2 regions of the Streptomyces sp. UC4497 genome follow, and region 1 is predicted to be linked to the other one. Evidence: predicted binding sites of a transcription regulator. Region 1 holds the regulator's gene; the other holds the start of a gene.
The links. The regulator HrcA, encoded in region 1, represses chaperone genes, less so after heat shock. The targets are predictions, from matches to a motif close to TTNGCACTCNGNNNNNCNGAGTGCNAA.
Positions count from the first base shown of each region.

Region 2: a site for HrcA is predicted at 7,799-7,825, ahead of groES (co-chaperone GroES). Genes of this name have one in related genera too.

Region 1 covers NZ_JBTYHB010000070.1:11-11,997, reverse strand. The annotation lists gene ACYSUO_RS41995 (response regulator) at 1-496, opposite strand, end outside; gene ACYSUO_RS41990 (HAMP domain-containing protein) at 509-4,648, opposite strand; gene ACYSUO_RS41985 (SpoIIE family protein phosphatase) at 4,751-6,706, shown strand; gene hemW (radical SAM family heme chaperone HemW) at 6,749-7,981, shown strand; gene ACYSUO_RS41975 (DUF3097 domain-containing protein) at 8,015-8,836, opposite strand; gene ACYSUO_RS41970 (MBL fold metallo-hydrolase) at 8,871-9,620, opposite strand; gene hrcA (heat-inducible transcriptional repressor HrcA) at 9,752-10,768, shown strand; gene dnaJ (molecular chaperone DnaJ) at 10,769-11,908, shown strand.
Region 2 covers NZ_JBTYHB010000011.1:98,234-110,220, forward strand. The annotation lists gene tsaE (tRNA (adenosine(37)-N6)-threonylcarbamoyltransferase complex ATPase subunit type 1 TsaE) at 1-199, shown strand, start outside; gene ACYSUO_RS17670 (hypothetical protein) at 538-1,092, opposite strand; gene tsaB (tRNA (adenosine(37)-N6)-threonylcarbamoyltransferase complex dimerization subunit type 1 TsaB) at 1,209-1,865, shown strand; gene rimI (ribosomal protein S18-alanine N-acetyltransferase) at 1,892-2,395, shown strand; gene tsaD (tRNA (adenosine(37)-N6)-threonylcarbamoyltransferase complex transferase subunit TsaD) at 2,388-3,482, shown strand; gene ACYSUO_RS17690 (hypothetical protein) at 3,479-3,727, shown strand; gene ACYSUO_RS17695 (class I SAM-dependent methyltransferase) at 3,744-4,289, opposite strand; gene ACYSUO_RS17700 (THUMP-like domain-containing protein) at 4,887-6,083, opposite strand; gene ACYSUO_RS17705 (polysaccharide deacetylase family protein) at 6,166-7,134, shown strand; gene ACYSUO_RS17710 (polysaccharide deacetylase family protein) at 7,131-7,766, shown strand; gene groES (co-chaperone GroES) at 7,970-8,278, shown strand; gene groL (chaperonin GroEL) at 8,400-10,025, shown strand; gene ACYSUO_RS17725 (SDR family NAD(P)-dependent oxidoreductase) at 10,154-10,927, opposite strand; gene ACYSUO_RS17730 (MOSC domain-containing protein) at 11,147-11,815, opposite strand; gene ACYSUO_RS17735 (LysR family transcriptional regulator) at 11,897-11,987, shown strand, end outside.

The DNA of each region.
Region 1 (11,987 bases):
CGGCCAGGCGGCGCTCCATCGTCGTCATGCGGTCCGCCAGGTCGTCCAACTGCTGGTGCTCGCGCGCCAGGAGGCGCTGCAACTGGCGGTTCTTGCGGTGCAGGTCCAGGAAGACCGTCACCTTCGCGCGCAGCACCCACGGGTCGAAGGGCTTGGTCAGGTAGTCGGCGGCGCCGGTCGCGTAACCGCGGAAGGCGTAGCCGGTGTCGGCCTCCGTGCCCGTCAGGAAGATGATCGGGACGTCCTTCGTCTGGTCGAGGCGCTTGATGTTCGTCGCCGTCTCGAAGCCGTCCATGCCGGGCATCCGGATGTCCAGGAGGACGACGGCGAACTGCCTGCGCAGCAGCGCCTTCATCGCCTCCTCGCCCGAACGGGCTCTGACCAGCGGCTCGTTGAGCGGTCCGAGCACGGCTTCGAGCGCCGTCAGGTTGTCCTCCATGTCGTCGACGAGGAGGATGCTGGCCCGATCCGCCGAAGTGGACTCTGCAGTGGTCATGGTGACGGTGCCTCACTCAGTGGTCGCCGGAGTGCCGGAGGCCTCGGTGGCGGACGCTTCCGCCTCCTCGGGGGCCAGCAGTTCGCACACGACATTCAGCAATTGGTCGACGTCCACCGGTTTCGGGACGTAGTCGTTCGCGCCCTTGGCGATCGACTTCTCGCGGTCGCCGGGCATGGCCTTGGCGGTGAGCGCCACGATGGGAAGACCGGCCCACCGTGGCGTACCGCGGATGACGGAGATCGTCTCGTAGCCGTCCATCTCGGGCATCATGATGTCCATCAGGACGAGTTCGACATCGGGGTGGCTCTCCAGCGTCTCGATGCCCTCGCGGCCGTTCTCCGCGTACAGGACGGGCATGCCGACGCGGCCCAGTACGTGCGTGAGCGCGAAGACATTGCGGATGTCGTCGTCGACGATCAGGACGCGGCGGCCCGGCAGGACCAGGCCCGGCCTGCCCGTCTTCCACCGCTCCAGCTTCGTCGGCGTCGGCCAGTTGTCCTCCTGCTCCTGCGGCTGCAGGGACGCGTACGTATCCATGGAGACGCCCTGCTCGGGTACGAGGGCCGACTGCGGCAGGGCGGACGGCTCCTGCCCCGAGGGCGGCTCGTGCCCGGGGCAGCGCACGGGGACGTACAGGGTGAAGGTCGAGCCCTCGCCGGGCTCGCTCTCCGCGACGATGTGGCCGCCGAGCAGCGCGGAGATCTCCCGGCTGATGGACAGGCCGAGGCCCGTGCCCCCGTACTTGCGGTTCGTCGTGCCGTCGGCCTGCTGGAACGCCTCGAAGACGACGGCGAGTTTGTCGCGCGGGATGCCGATCCCGGTGTCGGTGACGGCGAAGGCGAGCAGGTCCTCGCTGTCGGCCAGCTGGGCCCCTTCGGGGGCCTTGACCAGGCGGACCCGCAGCTCGACCCGGCCCTGAGCGGTGAACTTGATCGCGTTCGACAGGAGGTTGCGCAGGATCTGCTGGAGGCGCTGCTCGTCGGAGAACATCTCGCGCGGCACGTCCTCGCCGACCGACACCTCGAAGGCGAGGCCGCGGTCGAGGGTGATGGGCCGGAAGGTCGCGTGGACGTAGTCGAGGACCTTGATGAGGGGGAGTTTCTTGGGGCGTACGTCCATCCGGCCGGCCTCGATCTTCGACAGGTCGAGGATGTCGTTGATGAGCTGGAGCAGGTCCGAGCCGGAGCGGTGGATCGTCGTCGCGAACTGGACCTCCTGGTCGTTGAGATGGCCGTCCGGGTTGTCGGAGAGCAGCCGGGCCAGGATGAGCAGGGAGTTGAGCGGGGTGCGCAGCTCGTGCGACATGTTCGCCAGGAACTCCGACTTGTACTGCGAGGAGGTCGCCAACAAGGCGGCCTTCTCCTCCAGTTGGGCGTTCGAGCGCTGCAACTCGGCCTGCTGGCGCTGGAGTTCGTTCGACCGGTCCTGGAGCTGGATGGCGAGCCGCTGGGACTCGCCGAGCAGCGACTCCGTACGGGAGTTGGCGATGATGGTGTTGATGGCGACGCCGATGGTGTTCACGAACTGGTCGAAGAACGCCAGGTGGACGTCGGAGAACCGGGAGAAGGAAGCGAGCTCGATCACGCCCAGGAGCGTGTCCTCGAAGAGGATCGGGATGATCACGACCGACGCGGGCGCCGCCTCGCCGAGCCCGCTGTTGATGTTGATGTAGTCCGGCGGCACCTCCTCCACCAGGATCCGCTTCTTCTCCAGCGCCGCCTGCCGTACGAGGCCGTGGACCGGCATCCCGCCCGTGTTGATGACCGAGGCGGAGCCCGATCCGTAACCGGCGATGTACGCAAGTCCCTTGGTGGGCACGGCCATGGGCTGCTGCGAGCCGTCGTCCTCCTCCTCCGCGAGGAAGAACGCGCCGTACTGGGCGTTCACCAGCGGCGTCAGCTCGCGCAGGATCAGGTCGGCGACCTCCATCAGGTCGCGGTGGCCCTGCATCAGGGCGGCGAGGCGGGCCAGGTTCGACTCCAGCCAGTCCTTCGCGCGGGTCGTCTCGCGAAGGTTGGCCACCATCAGGTTGATGTTGTCCTTGAGCTCGGCGACCTCGCCCTGCGCGTCGACCGTGATCGAGCGGGACATGTCGCCCGAGGTCACCGCGGAGGCGACCTCGGCGATGGCGCGGACCTGCGTGGTCAGGTTCAGCGCCAGCTCGTTCACGTTCGTCGTCAGGCGCTTCCACGTGCCGTACACGCCCTCGACCCGTGCCTGGCCGCCGAGCTGACCCTGGGAGCCGACCTCGCGGGCGACCCGGGTCACCTCGGAGGAGAACGAGGAGAGCGTGTCGACCATCGTGTTGATGGTCGTCTTCAGTTCGAGGATCTCGCCGCGCGCGTCGACGTCGATCTTCTTGGAGAGGTCGCCCTGGGCCACGGCCGTGGCGACCTGCGCGATGTTCCGCACTTGTGAGGTCAGGTTGTCCGCCATGTAGTTGACGTTGTCGGTCAGGTCCTTCCAGACGCCCGACACGCCGTGAACGGTTGCGCGTCCGCCGAGGCGGCCGTCCGTGCCGACCTCGCGGGCGACGCGGGTCACCTCGTCGGCGAAGCCGCGCAGCTGCTCCACCATCGTGTTGACGGTGTCCTTCAGCTCCAGGATCTCGCCGCGCGCGTCGACCGAGATCTTCTTGGAGAGGTCGCCCTGGGCCACGGCCGTGGTGACTTGGGCGATATTTCGGACCTGGGAGGTCAGGTTCGACGCCATGAAGTTGACGTTCTCGGTCAGGTCGTTCCAGACGCCGGCGACGCCGCGGACCTGGGCCTGGCCGCCGAGGTTGCCCTCGGTGCCGACCTCGCGGGCCACGCGGGTGACCTCGTCGGCGAAGGCGGAGAGCTGGTCGACCATCGTGTTGATGGTCGACTTGAGTTCGAGGATCTCGCCCTTCGCCTCGACGGTGATCTTCTTGCCGAGGTCGCCCTGGGCCACCGCCGTCGACACGAGCGCGATGTTGCGCACCTGCGACGTCAGGTTGTCGGCCATGAAGTTGACGTTGTCGGTGAGGTCCTTCCAGACGCCGGAGACGCCGCGGACCTGGGCGCGGCCGCCCAGCTGTCCTTCGGTGCCGACCTCGCGCGCCACGCGGGTCACTTCGTCGGCGAAGGCGGAGAGCTGGTCGACCATCGTGTTGATGGTCGACTTGAGTTCGAGGATCTCGCCCTGCGCGTCGACCGTGATCTTCTGGCTCAGGTCTCCGTCGGCCACGGCGGTCGTGACCTGGGCGATGTTGCGGACCTGGGAGGTCAGGTTCGACGCCATGAAGTTGACGTTGTCGGTGAGGTCCTTCCAGACCCCGGAGACGCCGCGGACCTGGGCGCGGCCGCCCAACTGCCCTTCGGTGCCGACCTCGCGGGCGACACGGGTGACTTCGTCGGCGAACGCGGAGAGCTGGTCGACCATCGTGTTCACGGTCAGCTTGAGTTCGAGCAGCTCGCCCGTCGCCTCGATCGTGACCGTACGTGTCAGGTCGCCCTGCGCCACCGCCGTCGTCACGAGCGCGATGTCCCGCACCTGCGCCGTGAGCCGCGACGCCATGGTGTTGACCGCCTCGGTCACATCGCGCCAACTCCCGGACAGACCAGTGACCTTGGCGCGCCCACCGAGTCTTCCCTCGGTGCCCACCTCGCGGGCCACCCGGGTCACCTCGCCGGTGAACAGGGAGAGCTGGTCCACCATCTTGTTGACCGAACGACCCAACCGCCGCAGGTCGCCCCGGAGTTGACGGGTCCCGTCGTGCAGGTCGACACGCTGGTTGAGGTCGCCGCCCGCGACGGCCTCGAGCACCCGCGTGGCGTTCGCGGCCGGTGCGACGAGCGCGTCGATGATGGTGTTCACGTCGCCGACCCGCGTCACCCAGGCGCCCTGTCCGGGGCTCGCTTCCAGGCGCTCGTCGAGCCGGCCGTGCCGGGTGATCTCCCGCCGCACCCGCGCCAGTTCGGCGTTGAAGTGCACGCTGCGGTCGGCGAGCTGGTTGAATGTCGCGCCGAGCTCACCGACGATCCCGTCCGCCGTGATCGGTACATGCGCGAACGTGCCGTCCCGGGCAGCCGTCAGCGCGGCCAGCAACGGCCGGAGATCACTAGGGCGGATGGCTTCGTCACCGTAGCCCTTCTGAGGTGCACGCATACCACTGTTCTCACTCATAGCGGCCTACTTAGGTAACTCCACGCTTATGGGCGTGGTCAGTCTGTCACTCTGTTGGTGTCGCCTGAGGCGTCTTTGCCACAACTACTCAGGAGCCGAAACGTGGGTTCCATTCCGATCCAGCGGGAGAGCGCCTTCGGCGCCCCGGACGCGCCTGACCAGCCGACCGGGGTGCCGGTGGTCGCGCGCACATCGCTGCCCGGAAACCCGCTCGCGCCCGCGGCCGCCCGTCGTTTCCTGCGGGCCGCGTTCGTCGACTGGACCGAACTGCCCGAGCTGTCGGAGTCCCTGACGCTCGACGGGCGCCTCATGGACGACGCGACCGTCGTACTCAGCGAACTCGTCACCAATGCCGTCGTCCACGCGGGCACCGGCGTCGACCTCCTGTGCCGCCTGGAGGGCGCCGCCCCCGACGGCAGTGTCACCGCGGGACTCGTCGTCGAGGTCACCGACCGGCACCCGGCCCGCGCCGTCCGCAACGACCGGGCCTTCCGCTCGCCGGAGACCCCCGAATACGGCCGCGGACTCCAACTCGTCGCCTCGCTCTCCGAGTTGTGGGGCATCACCTACGGTCACGGCGCCAAGACCGTCTGGGCCCGGATCCCCGCCGACGCCCCGACATCCGCCGCGGAAATTCCCGACACCCCGGCCGGCGTGCGCAGCCTGCAGAGGGGCTTGCGGGCCGCGGAGATCCTCGCGCCCGCGTCCCGGCGCGCCCCCCAGGACCAGGACTGGATCAACCGCGGCGCGCTCTCCTTCCTCGCCGAGGCCTCCGACCTGCTCGCGGGACAGCTCGACGAGGACATGGTCGCCGCGCTCGTCGGCCAACTCCTCGTGCCGCGGCTCGCCGACTGGTGCGCCGTCTGGTTCTACGAGGAGGAGGGGCGCGGCCTGCCGGGCGTCGTCGAGCACGACATGCGCGGCGCGGACCCGATGCCGCTGCCCCGGCTCGCCCGCGTCTGGCACGCCCACGAACACCGCACCGAAGAGCTCCGCGGGCTCCTGGAGAAGGAACCCCCGCGGCTGCCCGACCGCCTCTCCGGCGCCGTCCCCGTGCCCTGGCCCTTCGACGGGCAGAGCGGCCCGGCCGCCCAGGACACGGGCTCGGCGCTCGCCTACCGGCTCTCCGCCGGCGGCCGCGCGCTCGGCATCCTGCTGATCGGGCGGGCTGGGCTGCACCGCTTCCCCGACGAGGTCACCGGGCTCGTCGAGGACTTCAGCCGGCGCGTCGGCCTCGCCGTCAGCGCGGCCCGCCGCTTCACCCGGCAGGCCACCATCAGCCGCATCCTGCAGCGCGGCCTGCTGCCCACGTCGATGGCCGAGATCCCCGGCGTGGCGAGCGCCCTCGTGTACGAGCCGAAGGAGGCGGGAGGACCCGGCGGCGACTTCTACGACGTGTTCCCGGCCGGCGCCGGACGCTGGTGCTTCGCGCTCGGCGACGTCCAGGGAAAGGGCCCGGAGGCCGCCGTCGTCATCGGGCTCGTACGGCCCTGGCTGCGGCTGCTCGCCCGCGAGGAGTACCAGGTCGCGCAGGTCCTCGACCGGCTCAACCGGCTGCTGCTCGACGACGCGACCGAGGCCTCCGACGCGGCGGCCCGCGCGCTCGCCGCGGCCGACGGCAGGGGCGTGCCACCGGAGGGCTCCACGTCCCGCTTCCTGTCGCTCCTGTACGGGGAGCTGACGCCCACCGAGGACGGCGTGCTGTGCACCATCGCCTCCGCCGGGCACCCGCTGCCGCTGCTCATGCGGCCCGGCGGGGAGGTCGTCGCCGCGGCCTCGCCACAGGTGCTGCTCGGTGTCGTCGACGATCCGGACTACACAAGCGAAACGTTTGTGATGCGCACCGGCGACACGCTCCTGGGCGTCACCGACGGGGTCACGGAGCGGCGCCGCGGGGCCCTCCAGTTCGACGACGGGGACGGGCTCGCGGCGGCGCTCGCCGGGTGCGCGGGCCTGACGGCGCCGCTGCTCGTCGAGCGGATCCGGCGGCTCGTGCACGCCTTCGGGGACAGCCCGCCGGACGACGACCTGGCGCTGCTGGTGCTCCAGGCGCAGTGACGGTGGTGCGGGTGGAATCCACGGAGGCGGGACAATGGGTCCATGCCTTCCGCACTTCCCGACGGTGAGCCCGTGCCCGACGACGGCTCGCTGCCCGCGTCCGCCCTCGCCGGGGCGGGGTCCCGACCCCTCGGCTTCTATCTGCACGTCCCGTACTGCGCCACGCGCTGCGGCTACTGCGACTTCAACACGTACACGGCCACCGAGCTGCGCGGCACGGGCGGCGTGCTCGCGTCCCGTGACAACTACGCGGAGACGCTGGTCGACGAGGTGCGGCTCGCGCGCAAGGTGCTCGGCGACGACCCGCGCCCGGTCCGCACCGTGTTCGTCGGGGGCGGTACGCCGACGCTGCTGCCGGCCGCCGACCTCGTACGGATGCTGGGGGCGGTCCGCGACGAGTTCGGGCTCGCGGACGACGCGGAGGTCACGACCGAGGCGAACCCCGAGTCGGTGGACCCGGCGTACCTGGCGGAGCTGCGGGCCGGCGGCTTCAACCGGATCTCGTTCGGGATGCAGAGCGCGCGGCAGCACGTGCTGAAGGTCCTCGACCGTACGCATACGCCGGGGCGGCCCGAGGCCTGTGTCGCGGAGGCGCGGGCGGCCGGATTCGAGCACGTGAACTTGGATTTGATCTACGGCACGCCGGGCGAGACGGACGACGACTGGCGGGCCTCGCTGGACGCGGCGCTCGGAGCGGGTCCGGACCATGTCTCGGCATACGCTCTGATCGTCGAGGAGGGCACGCAGCTGGCCCGGCGGATCCGGCGCGGCGAGGTGCCGATGACCGACGACGACGTGCACGCGGACCGCTATCTGATCGCCGACGAGGTGCTCGGGGCGGCAGGGTTCGACTGGTACGAGGTGTCGAACTGGGCGACGTCCGAGGCCGGGCGCTGCCTCCACAACGAGCTGTACTGGCGCGGGGCCGACTGGTGGGGGGCCGGGCCCGGGGCGCACTCGCACGTGGGCGGGGTGCGGTGGTGGAACGTCAAGCACCCGGGCGCGTACGCGGCGGCGCTCGCGGAGGGGCGGTCGCCGGGGGCCGGCCGGGAGATCCTCGCGGAGGAGGACCGCCGGGTCGAGCGGATCCTCCTCGAGCTACGGCTCCGTGACGGATGTCCGATGGAACTGCTTCGGGCCGACGGGCTCGCGGCGGCGCGAAAGGCTTTGGCGGACGGTCTCCTGGAGGCGGAACCGTTCGCGGCGGGCCGTGCGGTCCTGACGCTGCGAGGCCGTTTGCTGGCGGACGCGGTGGTCCGGGACCTGGTGGATTGATCTGGGCAGGGGGTGGGCAAGGCGGCGGCAGGCTCAGGCCGGGGCCGTGACGAAGTCGATGAGTTCTTCTACTCGGCCGAGAAGTTCCGGTTCCAGGTCCTTGTACGTGTGGACCCGGGACAGGATGTGCTGCCACGCCTCACCCGTGTTGGCCACCCGCCAGCCCAGTGCCCGGCACACGCCCGTCTTCCAGTCCTGGCCGCGGGGGACGCGCGGCCACGCCTCGATGCCGACCGAGGACGGCTTCACGGCCTCCCAGATGTCGATGTAGGGGTGGCCGACGACCAGTGCGTGCTCGCTCGTCACCGATTGGGCGATGTGCCATTCCTTCGAGCCGGGGACGAGGTGGTCGACCAGGACGCCGAGGCGGGCGTCCTGGCCCGGGGCGAAGTCGGCCACGACCGACGGGAGGTCGTCGACGCCCTCCAGGAATTCCACCGCCACGCCCTCGATGCGCAGGTCGTGGCCCCAGACCCGCTCGATGAGCTCCGCGTCGTGCTTGCCCTCCACGTAGATGCGGCCCGCCCGGGCCACCCGTGCGCGGGCGCCGGGGACCGCCACCGAGCCGGACGCGCTGCGGGCGGGTCGGGTCGGGGCCGGCCCCGAGGGGCGTACGAGGGTGACGACCTTGCCGTCGATCATGAAGCCGCGCGGCTCCATCGGGAACACCCGGAGCTTGCCGAAGCGGTCCTCCAGGGTCACCGTCGGACCCTGCGCCGTCTTCTCGACCCGGATCACCGCTCCGCAGAAGCCCGTGGTGACCTCCTCGACGACGAGGTCCGGTTCGGCCGGAACCTCGGGTACCGGCTTGTTCCGCTTCCAGGGGGGAGTCAGGTCGGCAGAGTACTGGCGCATCCGGCAGACGATAAGAGAACAGCGCAGGCCAGGGCTACGACACGCCGAAACGCGTCGCCAATGTGGCGCGTTGCGCGCGGACGAACCGCGCATTCACCGCCGAACCGTGCCCGGGTACGTACACCGCGTCCTCGCCGCCGAGGTCGAGCAGCCGGTCGAGCGCCGCGGGCCAGTGGCCCGGCGCCGCATCCGGGCCCGCCTGCGGCTCGCCCGACTCCTCCACCAGGTCGCCGCAGAAGACGATCTCCGGGCCGCCGGGGCCTCCGGGCACGAGTACCGCCAGGTCGTGGCCGCTGTGCGCAGGACCGATGTTCGCGAGCAGCACCGTCAGGCCGCCGCCCAGGTCGAGCGTCCACTCGCCGCACACCCGGTGCGCCGGGGTGACGAGGATGTCGACCGCCTCGGTGGCCGCCTCCGGGTCGACACCGTGCCGCACCGCGTCGGTCCGCAACCCCTCGGCGCCGCGCTCGAAGAGGACGTCGATGCCCACCGCCCCGTACACCTCGACGCCCGCGAACGCGGCCGTGCCGAGCACGTGGTCGAAGTGCGGGTGGGTCAACGCGACATGGGTCACTCTCCGGTGTGCCCCGAGGAGCGCGCGGGCGTCGGCACGCAGCCGGGCGCCTTCACGGAGTGAGGATCCGGTGTCGATCAAGAGCGCCGCGTCTTTACCGATGACGAGGCCGCTCGTGCAGTCGAGGCCGGGCAGCCGCACCCGCCCCACGTTCGGCGCGAGACCCTCCCATCCCACCGAGGACCAGTCGATACGCTGCGCGAGCTCCATACCTCGACGCTAGCGCCCTTGCCGGGCCCGTACCCACCGGCCGTACACTGAGCCGGGGACGATTGGCACTCGCCCACAGGGAGTGCCAAAGACAGGATGATCGCAACGGCTGTTTCTGGAGGTGTGCGCCGATGCTCAATGAACGCAGGCTCGAAGTGCTGCGCGCAATCGTCCAGGACTACGTCGGTACCGAGGAGCCCGTCGGCTCCAAGGCGCTCACCGAGCGGCACAAGCTCGGGGTCTCCCCGGCGACCGTGCGCAACGACATGGCGGCCCTGGAGGACGAGGGGTTCATCGCCCAGCCGCACACCAGTGCGGGGCGCATCCCCACCGACAAGGGCTACCGCCTGTTCGTCGACAAGCTCACCGCCGTGAAGCCGATGGCCGCGCCCGAGCGGCGCGCCATCCAGAACTTCCTGGACGGCGCCGTCGATCTCGACGACGTCGTCGGACGCACCGTACGGCTGCTCGCGCAGCTCACGCGGCAGGTGGCGATCGTCCAGTACCCGTCCCTGACCCGGTCCACCGTGCGCCATGTCGAACTGCTCTCGCTCGCGCCCGCCCGTCTGATGCTCGTACTGATCACGGACACCGGGCGCGTGGAGCAGCGGATGATCGACTGCCCGGCGCCGTTCGGCGAGTCGTCCCTGGCGGACCTGCGGGCCCGGCTGAACAGCCGTGTCGCGGGCCGCAGGTTCGCCGACGTGCCGCAGCTGGTGCAGGACCTGCCGGACGCCTTCGAGCAGGAGGACCGGGGCACGGTCTCCACGGTGCTCTCCACTCTTCTGGAGACACTCGTCGAGGAGACCGAGGAGCGGCTGATGATCGGCGGAACCGCCAATCTCACTCGCTTCGGACATGATTTTCCCCTCACCATCCGGCCCGTTCTGGAAGCCTTGGAGGAGCAGGTCGTGCTCCTCAAGCTCCTGGGCGAGCTGGGGGATTCGGGCATGGCCGTACGGATCGGTCACGAGAACGCCCATGAGGGACTCAACTCCACGTCCGTCGTGTCGGTCGGCTACGGTTCGGGCGGCGAGGCAGTGGCCAAGCTCGGCGTGGTCGGACCGACCCGCATGGATTACCCGGGAACGATGGGAGCAGTACGCGCAGTGGCACGTTACGTCGGACAGATCCTGGCGGAGTCGTAAGTGGCCACGGACTACTACGCCGTACTAGGCGTGCGCCGCGACGCTTCCCAGGACGAGATCAAGAAGGCTTTTCGGAGGCTCGCACGCGAGCTGCACCCGGACGTGAATCCGGATCCGAAGACCCAGGAGCGGTTCAAGGAGATCAACGCCGCCTACGAGGTGCTCTCCGATCCGCAGAAGAAGCAGGTCTACGACCTCGGGGGCGACCCCCTGTCGCAGGCCGGCGGAGGTGGCGGGGCCGGTGGCTTCGGCGCCGGCGGGTTCGGGAACTTCTCGGACATCATGGATGCCTTCTTCGGTACGGCGTCGCAGCGCGGACCCCGGTCCCGTACGCGGCGCGGCCAGGACGCCATGATCCGGCTCGAGGTCGAGCTGGACGAGGCCGCCTTCGGCACCACGAAGGACATTCAGGTCGACACGGCTGTGGTCTGTACGACCTGTAGCGGTGAGGGCGCCGCGCCCGGGACCTCGGCCCAGACCTGTGACATGTGTCGCGGTCGCGGTGAGGTCTCCCAGGTCACGCGGTCCTTCCTCGGTCAGGTCATGACCTCGCGGCCGTGCCCGCAGTGCCAGGGCTTCGGCACGGTCGTGCCCACTCCGTGCCCGGAGTGCGCGGGCGACGGGCGCATTCGCTCCCGTCGGACCCTGACCGTGAAGATCCCGGCCGGTGTGGACAACGGGACGCGGATCCAGCTCGCGGGTGAGGGTGAGGTCGGCCCCGGTGGCGGCCCCGCCGGTGACCTGTACGTGGAGATCCACGAGCTCCCGCACCCGACGTTCCAGCGGCGCGGCGACGATCTGCACTGCACGGTCACCATCCCGATGACGGCGGCGGCTCTCGGCACGAAGGTGCCGCTGGAGACGCTCGACGGCACGGAGGAGATCGACATCCGGCCGGGTACGCAGTCCGGTCAGTCGGTTCCGCTGCACGGGCGTGGTGTCACGCATCTGCGGGGTGGCGGTCGTGGTGACCTCATCGTGCACGTCGAGGTCATGACGCCGCAGAAGCTGGATCCGGAGCAGGAGCGGGTGTTGCGGGAGCTGGCCAAGCTGCGTGGTGAGGAGCGGCCCACGGGGCAGTTCCAGCCGGGGCAGCAGGGGCTTTTCTCCCGCCTGAAGGACGCGTTCAACGGCCGTTGAGCCAGCCGCGCCTTGCCCACCCGTTGCCTCAGGGCGGCGGGTGGGCGTTTTTTGAGCCCCTGCGGCGGTTGAGCAGCGG
Region 2 (11,987 bases), on a different contig from region 1:
CGACCTCGACGTGTCCCTGCCGGACTCCGTGGTGGTCGTGGAGTGGGGCGACGGCAAGGTCGAGGAGCTGTCCGACGACCGGCTGCACGTGATCATCGACCGGGCCACCGGTGACACCACGGACGAGGTCCGGGTCGTGACGTTCAACGGGATCGGGGAGCGGTGGGCCGAGGCGGACCTGGGGTCGCTCGCGGGCTGAGCCGTGGGCTGACGGGGCGCGGGTTCCGGGGCGTACGTATCCCGACAGGGCGTCGGCAAATTCTTGCGCGGCGTGGCTTCGGCGTGTTCACATGGAGACCGGTGTTGGTTAGGTCTACCTAACTACGTCCCCTCGACCGTGGCCGGGAGGCATCCATGTCGACTTCGGAACGTGAAGGCGCGCGCGCAGTGTCGATGCGGGATCTTTTGGCGTCGTGTGCGGCGGCGCGGGCGGTGTCCACGCCGCCGGCTCCGCGCGGACGCCCGGTCCAGCCGCGCAGCGAGCCGCAGCGCGGCGAGTGGCGCCCGTCGGCGCACCCGTGAGGGAAGCGGCAACCGTTACTTGACGACGACGACCTTTGCGCCGATCGTCGCGAACTGCCACATGGCGTCGGCGTCCTCGCGGGACTCGCGGATGCCGCCGGTCTGCTTGCCGGGGTCGGGGGCGGCCGTCGAACCGTTGACGGCGGCGCTGAAGCCGATCGCCACGCCGTTCGTGGAGGCGAAGCGGACCACGTGCTCGATCGGGACGCCGTCGGTGCCGGTGACGGAGCCGGAGCGCGAGGTCACCGAGTAGGAGCCGGGCGCCGGGTCCACCGTGCCGGGCGTCACCCGGAACGTCGACTTCGTCTTGTTGCCCGCGCCGACCAGCCACACCCGGTCCCCGCCGAGCGCGTACACGACACGCTCGCCCGAGCCGGAGCCCGCGGGCAGGGCCTTCGGGTCGGTCTTCTTCTTGGGTGTCTTCGACGCCGAGGCGGAGGGCGAGGAGCCCCCCTTCTTCTCGGCGAGGTCGCTGGGCGCGCTCGCCGACGCCTGGTAGGCGAGGAAGCCGACCACGACGAGTGATCCCGCCGTGAGCGCGGTCACGAATCCGGTGCTGCTCCGTGCCACCAGGTGCCTGCCTCTCAAGTACGAACCTCAGGGTGACGGTAGCAGTCGAGGCCCGGCGGCCCGGCCTTGCGGGAAGTCCGGACGTGTCCGCCTTCCGGTGGTCGTAGGCTGTTCGCGTGCTGTTGCTCGCTCTGGATACCGCCACCCCCGCCGTCACCGTCGCCCTGCACGACGGGACCTCCGTCGTAGCCGAGTCGAGTCAGGTGGACGCTCGTAGACACGGGGAGCTGTTGCTGCCCGCCGTCGACCGGGTGCTCACCGAGGCCGGCCTGCGGCTCGACGCCGTCACCGGGATCGTCGTGGGCGTCGGCCCCGGCCCGTACACCGGCCTGCGTGTCGGCCTGATGACCGCCGACACGTTCGGGCTCGCGCTCGGTGTGCCCGTGCACGGCGTCTGCACGCTGGACGGGCTCGCGTACGAGGCGCGGGACGTCGAGGGGCCCTTCGTCGTCGCCACCGACGCGCGGCGCAAGGAGGTGTACTGGGCGCGCTACGAGGATGCGCGGACCCGCGTCACCGAGGCCGCCGTCGACCGGCCGGCCGACATCGCCTCCCTGGTGGAGGGCCTGCCCGCAGTCGGCGCCGGCGCGCGGCTCTACCCGGACACCTTCCCGGACGCGCGCGGGCCCGAGAACGTGTCGGCCGCCGCGCTCGCCGCCCTCGCCGCCGAGAAGCTGGCCGCAGGCGAGGAACTGCTCGAACCGCGCCCCCTCTACCTGCGCCGCCCCGACGCGCAGGTCCCCAAGAACTACAAGGTGGTCACCCCCAAGTGACAGCCGTGGACGTATCGCTGCGCGAGATGCGCTGGTGGGACATCGATCCCGTGCTCGCCCTGGAGAAGGACCTCTTCCCGGACGACGCCTGGTCGCGCGGCATGTTCTGGTCCGAGCTCGCGCACGCCCGCGGCGTCGGTTCCACGCGGCGCTACGTGGTCGCGTACGAGGGCGAGAAGCTGGTCGGGTACGGGGGCGTCGCCGCCTCCGGGGACCTCGCCGACATCCAGACCATCGCCGCGGCCCGCGACCACTGGGGCACCGGGCTCGGCGCCCGGCTGCTCACCGAACTGCTGCGGCACGCCACCGCCTTCGAGGTCGACCAGGTGATGCTCGAGGTGCGCGTCGACAACACGCGGGCGCAGAAGCTGTACGAGCGCTTCGGCTTCGAGCCGATCGGCTTCCGGCGCGGCTACTACCAGCCCGGCAACATCGACGCCCTCGTGATGCGCCTGACCACGACCACCGCGAACGACGCGGCGAACGACACCGCGAACGACCCTGTGAACGAAGAGAAGACCCATGGCTGACGAACCGCTCGTCCTCGGCATCGAGACCTCCTGCGACGAGACCGGCGTCGGCATCGTCCGCGGCACCACCCTGCTCGCCGACGCCGTCGCCTCCAGCGTCGACGAACACGCCCGCTTCGGCGGCGTCGTCCCCGAGGTCGCGTCCCGCGCGCACCTGGAGGCGATGGTCCCCACGATCCAGCGCGCCCTGAAGGACGCGGGCGTCACGGCGAAGGACCTCGACGGCATCTCCGTCACCGCGGGGCCCGGCCTCGCGGGCGCGCTGCTGGTCGGGGTGTCGGCGGCCAAGGCGTACGCGTACGCGCTCGACAAGCCGCTCTACGGCGTCAATCACCTCGCCTCGCACATCTGCGTGGACCAGCTGGAGCACGGCACGCTGCCCGAGCCGACGATGGCGCTGCTGGTGTCGGGCGGCCACTCGTCGCTGCTCCTGTCGACCGACATCACGTCCGACGTGCGGCCGCTCGGCGCGACCATCGACGACGCCGCCGGCGAGGCCTTCGACAAGATCGCGCGGGTGCTGAACCTCGGTTTCCCGGGCGGGCCCGTCATCGACCGGTACGCGAAGGAGGGCGACCCGAACGCGATCGCCTTCCCGCGCGGGCTCACCGGGCCGCGCGACCCCGCGTACGACTTCTCCTTCTCCGGCCTGAAGACCGCCGTGGCCCGCTGGATCGAGGCCAAGCGGGCGGCGGGGGAGGACGTGCCGGTGCGCGACGTGTCGGCGTCCTTCCAGGAGGCCGTCGTGGACGTGCTGACGCGGAAGGCCGTGAAGGCCTGCAAGGACCAGGGCGTCGACCACCTCATGATCGGCGGTGGCGTCGCGGCCAACTCGCGCCTCCGTGCCCTCGCCGAGGAGCGCTGCGAGCGGGCCGGGATCCGGCTGCGTGTGCCGCGGCCCAAGCTGTGCACGGACAACGGCGCGATGGTCGCGGCGCTCGGCGCGGAGATGGTGGCCCGCAACCGGACGCCGTCCTCGTGGGACCTGTCCGCGGACTCCTCGCTCCCGGTGACGGAGCCGCACGTCCCCGGCCATCACCATCACGACCACGTGCACGAGGTCAGCAAGGAGAACCTCTACTCATGACCGTCGCGCTGATGTGGGAGGCCCGCGCCGTCGAGGGGCGTGGCGAGGAGCTGCTGAGCTGGGCGAAGGGGCAGGTCCTCGAACCGGCTCCGGAGCGCCGCGAGACGTTCCGGGCGCCGCGGGACCGGGTGCTCGTCATTACGTGGTGGGATGCGGAGTACGACGCTCCGCTGCCCGAACTGCCGGAGCCGGACGGCGAGTTGGTGACGCGTGCGGTCCACCGCTGGCGGTTCGAGGCCGCCTAGCGCTCCGCGGTGAAGGTCAACAGGTAGCGCCAGAAGAGGAGTTGGCGCACCTCGCTGCCGGGGAGCAGGCGTGCGGCCTCCCGGCGGATCTCCGGGAGCCGCATTTCGGGTTGCCGCACGGGTGGTTGCGGCGGGGGAGTGCGGACGCCGCGGGCGCGCTCGCCCGCGTACACGGCGAGGCGCGCGACGGCATTTGTGTCGCCCCGCCGTAGCAGCCGAGCACGAGCAGCGTGCCGCCGGGCGCGAGCGCCTTGCGGAATCGGGTCAGCGTCTCGAACGGCATGTGGTGCAGGCTCGCCAGGCAACTGATCACGTCGTAGTGGGCGGGCGGGAGTTCGGCCTGCGCGGCGTCGGCGACGCGGTAGCGCGGTCCGCCGCCGGCGGCCTCCGCCACGGCCAGCGTCGCCGGATCCGGGTCGAGCGCGTCGACCCGGTACCCGTGCGCCACGAGCCGCCGCGCGAAGCGGCCGGCGCCGCAGCCGACGTCGAGCGCGGTGTGGCCTTGCGGGGGCAACTGGCGGAGCAGCAGCCGGTGGTAGTGGTCATTGTGATCGAACGGCACGTCGGACCTCCGGCGGATCGGGACGACGGGGTCGGCGCCTCCCGTCCTGATTACGCGGCACCGGGGTGCCGCCTTGCCCACCCTGCCGCCCCAGGCGGCAGATTGCCCAAGGCGGCGTCGGCCGACCGTGACGGGTGGGAGCCGTGGTTGCGGCGGATTGCCCAAGGCGGTGGCGGTCGACCGTGGCGGGTGGGAGCCGTGGCTGGCGTTATCCAAGACGCCGGCGACGTCGACCGCAATGGGCGGGGGCCGTGGCCGGCGGAGGTTGCCCGAGGCGGGTGCGGTCGACCGTGGCGGGTGGGGAGCCGTGGTTGGCGACGGATTGCCCAAGGCGTGGTGCGGCACCCCGTCGGGCCGACGCCCCCGGAGGGGGCGGGCGGGTGGGAGATGGGCGGGAACCGGGCCGATTGCCCGCGGGTGGGCATTTCAAGCCCCTGCGGCGATTGAGCAGCGGGGTCCGGGGCGGAGCCCCGAGGCCATAACGCCGGTTCGGCAAATTCAGCCCCGCCGGCGCTTGAGGCGCGGGGTCCGGGGCGGAGCCCCGGGGCCGTGACGCCGGGGCGGCGGAAACAGCACCGCGGGCGCAGCCCCGACACCTCAACCCACCGGGGCACCGACCAGCATCGTGGGCGCACCCCCCACCCGCGTAAGAAACACCGTCACCGCCCGCCTCCCGAAGGGCTTCGGCATCGCCTTGCGCCGCAACTCCTCCGGCTCCACCGCCGACCCCCGCTTCTTCACCGTCAGCACCCCCACCTCCCGCTCCCGCAGCAACACCTTCAACTTCTTCACGTTGAACGGAAGTTGGTCCGTGATCTCGTACGCGGCGGCGTAGGACGTGGCGTGCAGCTCGTCGGACGTCACGTACGCGATCGTCTCGTCGACGAGTCCGCCGCCGACCTCCTCGGCCACCTCGGCCACCAGGTGCGCCCGGATGACCGCGCCATCGGGCTCGTACAAGTACCGCCCGACGGAACGTACTTCGGGATCGGGCAGCCCCCGGCTCACCAGCGCCCGCGGCCCCGGAAGCAGCGTCGCCCGCATCCGCCCGGGAGCGGTCCCGAACCAAAGCACCGCCTCCTTCACGTCACCCCCGTCCGAGATCCACTCGGCGTCGGCCTCCGCGGGGATCGCCTCGTGCGGGATACCGGGAGCGATCTTCAGCGCGGCCCGCGGCGCCTTCAGAGCCGCGGACACGGCCCAGGACAGCGGCGGGGAGTAGGCCTCGGGGTCGAAGATCCGGCCCCGTCCGCCCCGCCGCGCGGGGTCCACGAACACGGCGTCGTACGCGGCCGTGTCCACCTCGGTGACGTCCGCCTCGCGCACCTCGATGAGCCTCGCGAGCCCGAGCGCCTCGGCATTCGCCCGCGCCACCGCGCACGTCAGCGGGTCCCGGTCGACGGCGAGGACCCGGATCCCCGCGCGGGCGAGCGCGATCGCGTCGCCGCCGATGCCGCAGCACAGGTCGGCCACGGAGCGCACGCCGAGCTTCTCGAAGGCCCCGGCCCGGTACGCCGCCACGCTCGTCCGCGTCGCCTGCTCGACCCCGTTCGGCGTGAAGAACATCCGGGCCGCGTCCTCGGCCCCGAACTTCGCCATCGCCCGCTGCCGCAGCCGCGCCTGGGCGAGCGCGGCCGAGACGAGCTCGGCGGGGTGCTCACGGCGCAGCTTCGTGGCGAGGGCGAGCTCCTGGGCCGGATCGTGGTCGCGGAGTTCGTCGAGCAGGGCCTGGCCCTCGGGGCTCAGGAGGGCGGAGAAGGCGGCGGGCGAAAGGGAGGAGCTCACCCGGCCCATTGTGGGCCAGGCGGGCGACGGAGCGCGCCAGGCGGAGGTGTCGGCTCCGGAACGGGCCCGTGAGCTGTAAGGATCCGGCGCCATGCAACTAGTACGACAAAAGGAAAAATCCGCCTCAAAGGGGCCCCGGAAGAGACGCGGGGAGAGACCCGGCACGACGACCGGCACCCGCCTCCTCGCCGGCCTGCTCGCCGTGTCCGCCCTCGCCACCGGATGCGCGGCCGGCGCCCCGGAGCGGACCCCCGTGAAACCGGCCCCCGGCCAACAGGGCCTCCAGGCCCCTCCCGCCCGCGCCCTCGACTCGTACGCGACGAAGCTGCGCGCCCAGCGGGCCGCGCTCGTCGCGGCGACCAAGCGCTGGGGCCTCGCCGACGTGCCGCTCACCGCCCCGCGCCCACCGGCGAAGAAGCCGGTCATCGAGGCGCGGCCGGGCTTCGAGGTCGACGGTCAGAAGAAACTCGGCCTGCCGCCCGTCTTCACGACGATCCCGACCAAGGAGAAGGTCGTCTTCCTCACCATCGACGACGGCGCCGAGAAGGACCCGCGGTTCCTGAAGATGATGAGCGAGCTGCGGATCCCGTACACGGCGTTCCTGACCGACGCCGAAGTCCGGCCGAAGTACGGCTACTTCAAAAAGATGCAGGCCCGCGGCGTCACCCTCAACAACCACACGCTCCACCACCCGTTCCTGCCCGGCCTCTCGTACGCGCGGCAGAAGCACGAGATCTGCGGCATGCAGGACGTCATCGAGAAGAAGTACGGCAAGCGGCCCACGCTCTTCCGCCCGCCGTTCGGCGACTACAACCGGAACACCCTGCGCGCCGCCAAGGCCTGCGGCATCGAGTACGCCCCGATCTGGAACGCCGAGGCGTTCGTGGACCGCATGGACTACCGCGAGTGGGACCGCAGTATCCATCCGGGCGACATCCTGCTCACGCACTTCAGGGGCCGCAAGGACTGGAAGGGCACGATGCCCGACATGATCCGGAACCTCATGAAGTACCTCACCGACCGGGGGTACGCGGTGGCGCGCCTGGAGGACTACCTGTGACATCGCGCGGGTCGTGGGTGCGGCTGCTCGGTTGTGCCCTGGCCGCCGCCCTGCTCGCCGGGTGCGCGCAGGAAGCCGCGCCGCCCCCGCGACCGGCGGCGGGCGCTGAGGCGGCGGTCCCACCGGTCGTCTCCCGCGTCCCCACCCGCGACAAGGTGGTCTTCCTCGCGTACGAGGACGGGGCCGGGCGGGACCCCCGCTTCGTCGACCTGGTCCGCGACCGGCGCCTCCCGGTCTCGCTGTTCCTCGCAGGCGCGGGCGCGGGCGGGGGCCGCCTCGGCGAACTGAGCGCCCTGGGCGCCCGGGTGCAGAACCGCACCCTCACCCACGCCGTCCTGCCGGGCCTCGGCCACGTGGAGCAGCACGCCGAGATCTGCGGCCAGCGCGACCGCGTCGAGGCCCGCTTCGGGGCGGCGCCCCGGCTGTTCCATCCGCCCCGGGGCGCGTACGACGCGAACACGCTCCAGGCGGCGGCCGAGTGCGGCGTCGACGCGATCGTCCTGTGGCGCGAGCCGGCGGGGCGGCTGCGCCCCGGCGACATCCTCGGGGCCCGTGCGGGGGCGACCGCGGATCTCCTGCGTCGCATCAAGGCCGAGGGATACGAGGTCGCGGCCCTGGAGGACTACCTGTGAGCCGCCGGTCCACCGGTCGGCGACGGCGCCGATTAGCAGTCCGCTTGACCGAGTGCTAATCGCAGTCATAGTCTCGGCCCTGGCACTCACCACTGGAGAGTGCCAACAGCGACGGGCAGGTCCGGCACCCGCGACGACGGATCCACCTGGTCGCCACCCCAGACTGTTAACCCCGTGAGATCTCCGAAGGGGGAGACCGGATCGTGACGACCTCCAGCTCCAAGGTTGCCATCAAGCCGCTCGAGGACCGCATTGTGGTCCAGCCGCTCGACGCCGAGCAGACCACGGCCTCTGGCCTGGTCATTCCGGACACCGCGAAGGAGAAGCCCCAGGAGGGCGCCGTCCTCGCCGTGGGTCCCGGCCGCTTCGAGAACGGCGAGCGCCTTCCGCTCGACGTCCAGGTCGGCGACGTCGTGCTGTACAGCAAGTACGGCGGCACCGAGGTGAAGTACAACGGCGACGAGTACCTCGTCCTCTCGGCTCGCGACGTGCTCGCGATCGTCGAGAAGTAATTCACCCAAGCTTTCCCAGCTTCCCAGAAGCAGAATGCTTTGAACCGCGCCCCTGGCCCCCGCTGATATTGCCGGGTGCGAGGGGCGCGGTTCGCTTTTTCGAGAGGACTGACTCAGCTCCATGGCGAAGATCCTGAAGTTCGACGAGGACGCCCGTCGCGCCCTCGAGCGCGGCGTCAACAAGCTTGCCGACACGGTCAAGGTGACGATCGGCCCCAAGGGCCGCAACGTCGTCATCGACAAGAAGTTCGGTGCCCCGACCATCACCAACGACGGCGTCACCATCGCCCGTGAGGTCGAGGTCGAGGACCCGTACGAGAACCTCGGCGCGCAGCTGGTGAAGGAGGTGGCGACCAAGACCAACGACATCGCGGGTGACGGTACGACCACCGCCACCGTGCTCGCCCAGGCCCTGGTCAAGGAAGGCCTGCGCAACGTTGCCGCCGGTGCCTCCCCGGCCGCCCTGAAGAAGGGCATCGACGCCGCGGTGAAGGCCGTGTCCGAGGACCTCCTCGCGACCGCCCGCCCGATCGACGAGAAGTCCGACATCGCCGCCGTCGCCGGTCTGTCCGCCCAGGACAACCAGGTCGGCGAGCTCATCGCCGAGGCGATGGACAAGGTCGGCAAGGACGGTGTCATCACCGTCGAGGAGTCCAACACCTTCGGCCTGGAGCTCGACTTCACCGAGGGCATGGCCTTCGACAAGGGCTACCTGTCCCCGTACTTCGTCACCGACCAGGAGCGTATGGAGGCCGTCCTCGACGACCCGTACATCCTGATCCACCAGGGCAAGATCGGCTCGATCCAGGACATGCTCCCGCTCCTGGAGAAGGTCATCCAGAACGGTGGCTCCAAGCCGCTCCTGATCATCGCCGAGGACGTCGAGGGCGAGGCCCTGTCGACCCTGGTCGTGAACAAGATCCGCGGCACGTTCAACGCCGTCGCCGTGAAGGCCCCCGGCTTCGGTGACCGCCGCAAGGCGATGCTGCAGGACATGGCCACCCTCACCGGTGCCACCGTCATCGCCGAGGAGGTCGGCCTCAAGCTCGACCAGGCCGGTCTCGAGGTGCTCGGTTCCGCGCGCCGCGTGACCATCACCAAGGACGACACCACCATCGTCGACGGTGGCGGCAAGTCCGAGGACGTGCAGGGTCGCGTCGCGCAGATCAAGGCCGAGATCGAGAACACGGACTCGGACTGGGACCGCGAGAAGCTGCAGGAGCGCCTGGCCAAGCTGGCCGGCGGCGTCTGCGTCATCCGCGTCGGTGCCGCGACCGAGGTCGAGCTCAAGGAGAAGAAGCACCGTCTGGAGGACGCCATCTCCGCGACCCGCGCCGCGGTCGAGGAGGGCATCGTCTCCGGTGGTGGCTCCGCTCTGGTGCACGCCTCCAAGGTCCTGGACGACTCCCTCGGCAAGGAGGGCGACGAGGCCACCGGTGTCGCCGTCGTCCGTCGCGCCGTCGTCGAGCCGCTCCGCTGGATCGGCGAGAACGCCGGTCAGGAGGGCTACGTGATCGTCTCCAAGGTCAAGGAGCTCGAGAAGGGCCACGGCTACAACGCCGCGACCGGCGAGTACGTGGACCTGGTCAAGGCCGGCGTCATCGACCCGGTCAAGGTCACGCGCTCCGCTCTGGAGAACGCCGCCTCCATCGCCTCCCTGCTCCTCACGACCGAGACCCTGGTCGTCGAGAAGCCGGCGGACGAGGAGCCGGAGGCCGGCGGCCACGGCCACGGTCACTCCCACTGACCCGCTCCGCCGAAGCAACCCGAGGCCCGGCCCCCCGTCGCGGGGAGCCGGGCCTCGGCGTTTGCTCTTCAAGCCCCGCCGGCGTTTGAGGCGCGGGGGCCGGGGCGGAGCCCCGTGGCGTAACTCCGTTACTGGGGGCCGTACTTGCGGCCCGTGCGGGACGTGATTCCGCCCAGGATGGCTCGTGGTGTCACCTTCACCACGCCCATGAGGGCCTTGTACCGCGGGTCCGGGATCGACAGCGACTTGCCGCGCGCGAGGTCCGCGAGCGCCGCCGCCACCAGCTTGTCCGCGTCGAGCCACATCCACTTCGGGATGTTGCCCGTGCCCATCCCGGCCCGCTCATGGAACTCCGTACGAACGAACCCGGGGCACAGCGCCATCAGCCGCACCCCACTGCCCGCGAGGTCCTTCGCCGCGCCCTGCGTGAACTGCACGACCCACGCCTTCGAGGCCCCGTACGTACCGCGCGGCACGAACGCCGCCACCGACGCCACGTTGACCACGCCACCGCGCCCGCGCTCCCGCATCGCCCCGGCCGCCGCCGACGTCAGCCGCAGCACCGCCTCGCAGTGCACCTTCAGCATCGTCAGCTCGTCGGCCATCGGCACTTCGAGGTAGTGCCCCTTGTTGCCGAACCCGGCGTTGTTGACCAGCAGGTCGACCGCGGCCTTACGGTCCGTCAGGCGCGCCTCGACCGCCGCGATCCCGTCCTCCGTGGCCAGGTCGGCGGTGAGCACCTCGGCCTCGATGCCGTGCCGGTCGTGCAGTTCGGTCGCCTGCTCGTGCAGCCGCTTGGTGTTGCGCGCGACGAGCACCAGGTTGTGCCCGTCGGAGGCGAGTTGCCGTGCGAACGCGGCGCCGATGCCCGCGGTGGATCCGGTGATCAGGGCGGTAGTCATGCGCCAAGGTTAATGAGCACGGAACGGTTCCTGATCACGGAACCGGGGTGGGCGCCTTCGTGAGGTGCGGCCCGCACCGGGGTGCCGCCTTGCCCACCCTGCCGCCCAAGGCGGCAGATTGCCCAAGGCGGCGGATGAGCAAATCCAGCCCCGCCGGCGTTTGAGGCGCGGGGGCCGGGGCGGAGCCCCGTGGCGTGGGGACGGCCGACCGCGACGAACCTACGACCCGTACTTCTCCACGTACTCCCGCGCGGAGCGAACCGCCTCCGGATGCAACGCGTCCCCCGCGGCCAGCAACCGCGGCAACAGCTCCCGCTCGGTCGTCACCGCACGGAACTGGAAGGCCACGCTCACCTCGTGGTCCGGCCGGTGCACGATCTCGATGGCGTCGCCCGCCCGGATCTCGCCCGGCTCGATCACCCGCAGATACGCCCCCGGCGCCCCTTCCTTGGTGAACCGCTTGACCCAGCCCCGCTCACCCAGATGCCCCTGGAAGGTCCGGCACGGAATCCGGCTCGACGTCACCTCCAGGACGAGGTCGGCCCCGACCCGCCAGCGCTCGCCGATCCTCGCGCCCGATACGTCGATCCCCTCCGTCGTGAGGTTCTCGCCGAACGTACCGCTGGGCAGCGAACGGTCGAGCTCCTTGCCCCACGCGTCCAGGTCCTCACGCGCGTACGCGTACACGGCCTGGTGGTCCCCGCCGTGGTGCCGCAGGTCGCACACCGCGTCCCCGGCGAGCCCGCTCGCGCCGGTCCCCTTGGGGCCCGGCGCCGACACCCGCACGGGGCCGGTGACCGGCCGCTTGTCGATGCCCGTGACCCCCTCGGGCTGGTCCGTGTACTCGGCGGACTCGGGCCGCCCCAGATTCAGCGACAGAAGCTTCATGCGCGGAACGCTACGGGACCGATACCCAAAGGCGCCACGCATTATCCGGCGCGATCCCCAAGAGTCGCTTATGCTTGAGGGGTGATCGAGGCCCGTCATCTCCGTGTCCTGCGCGCCGTCGCCGCCACCGGCTCCTTCTCCGCGGCGGCCCGCGAGCTGGGCTGCACCCAGC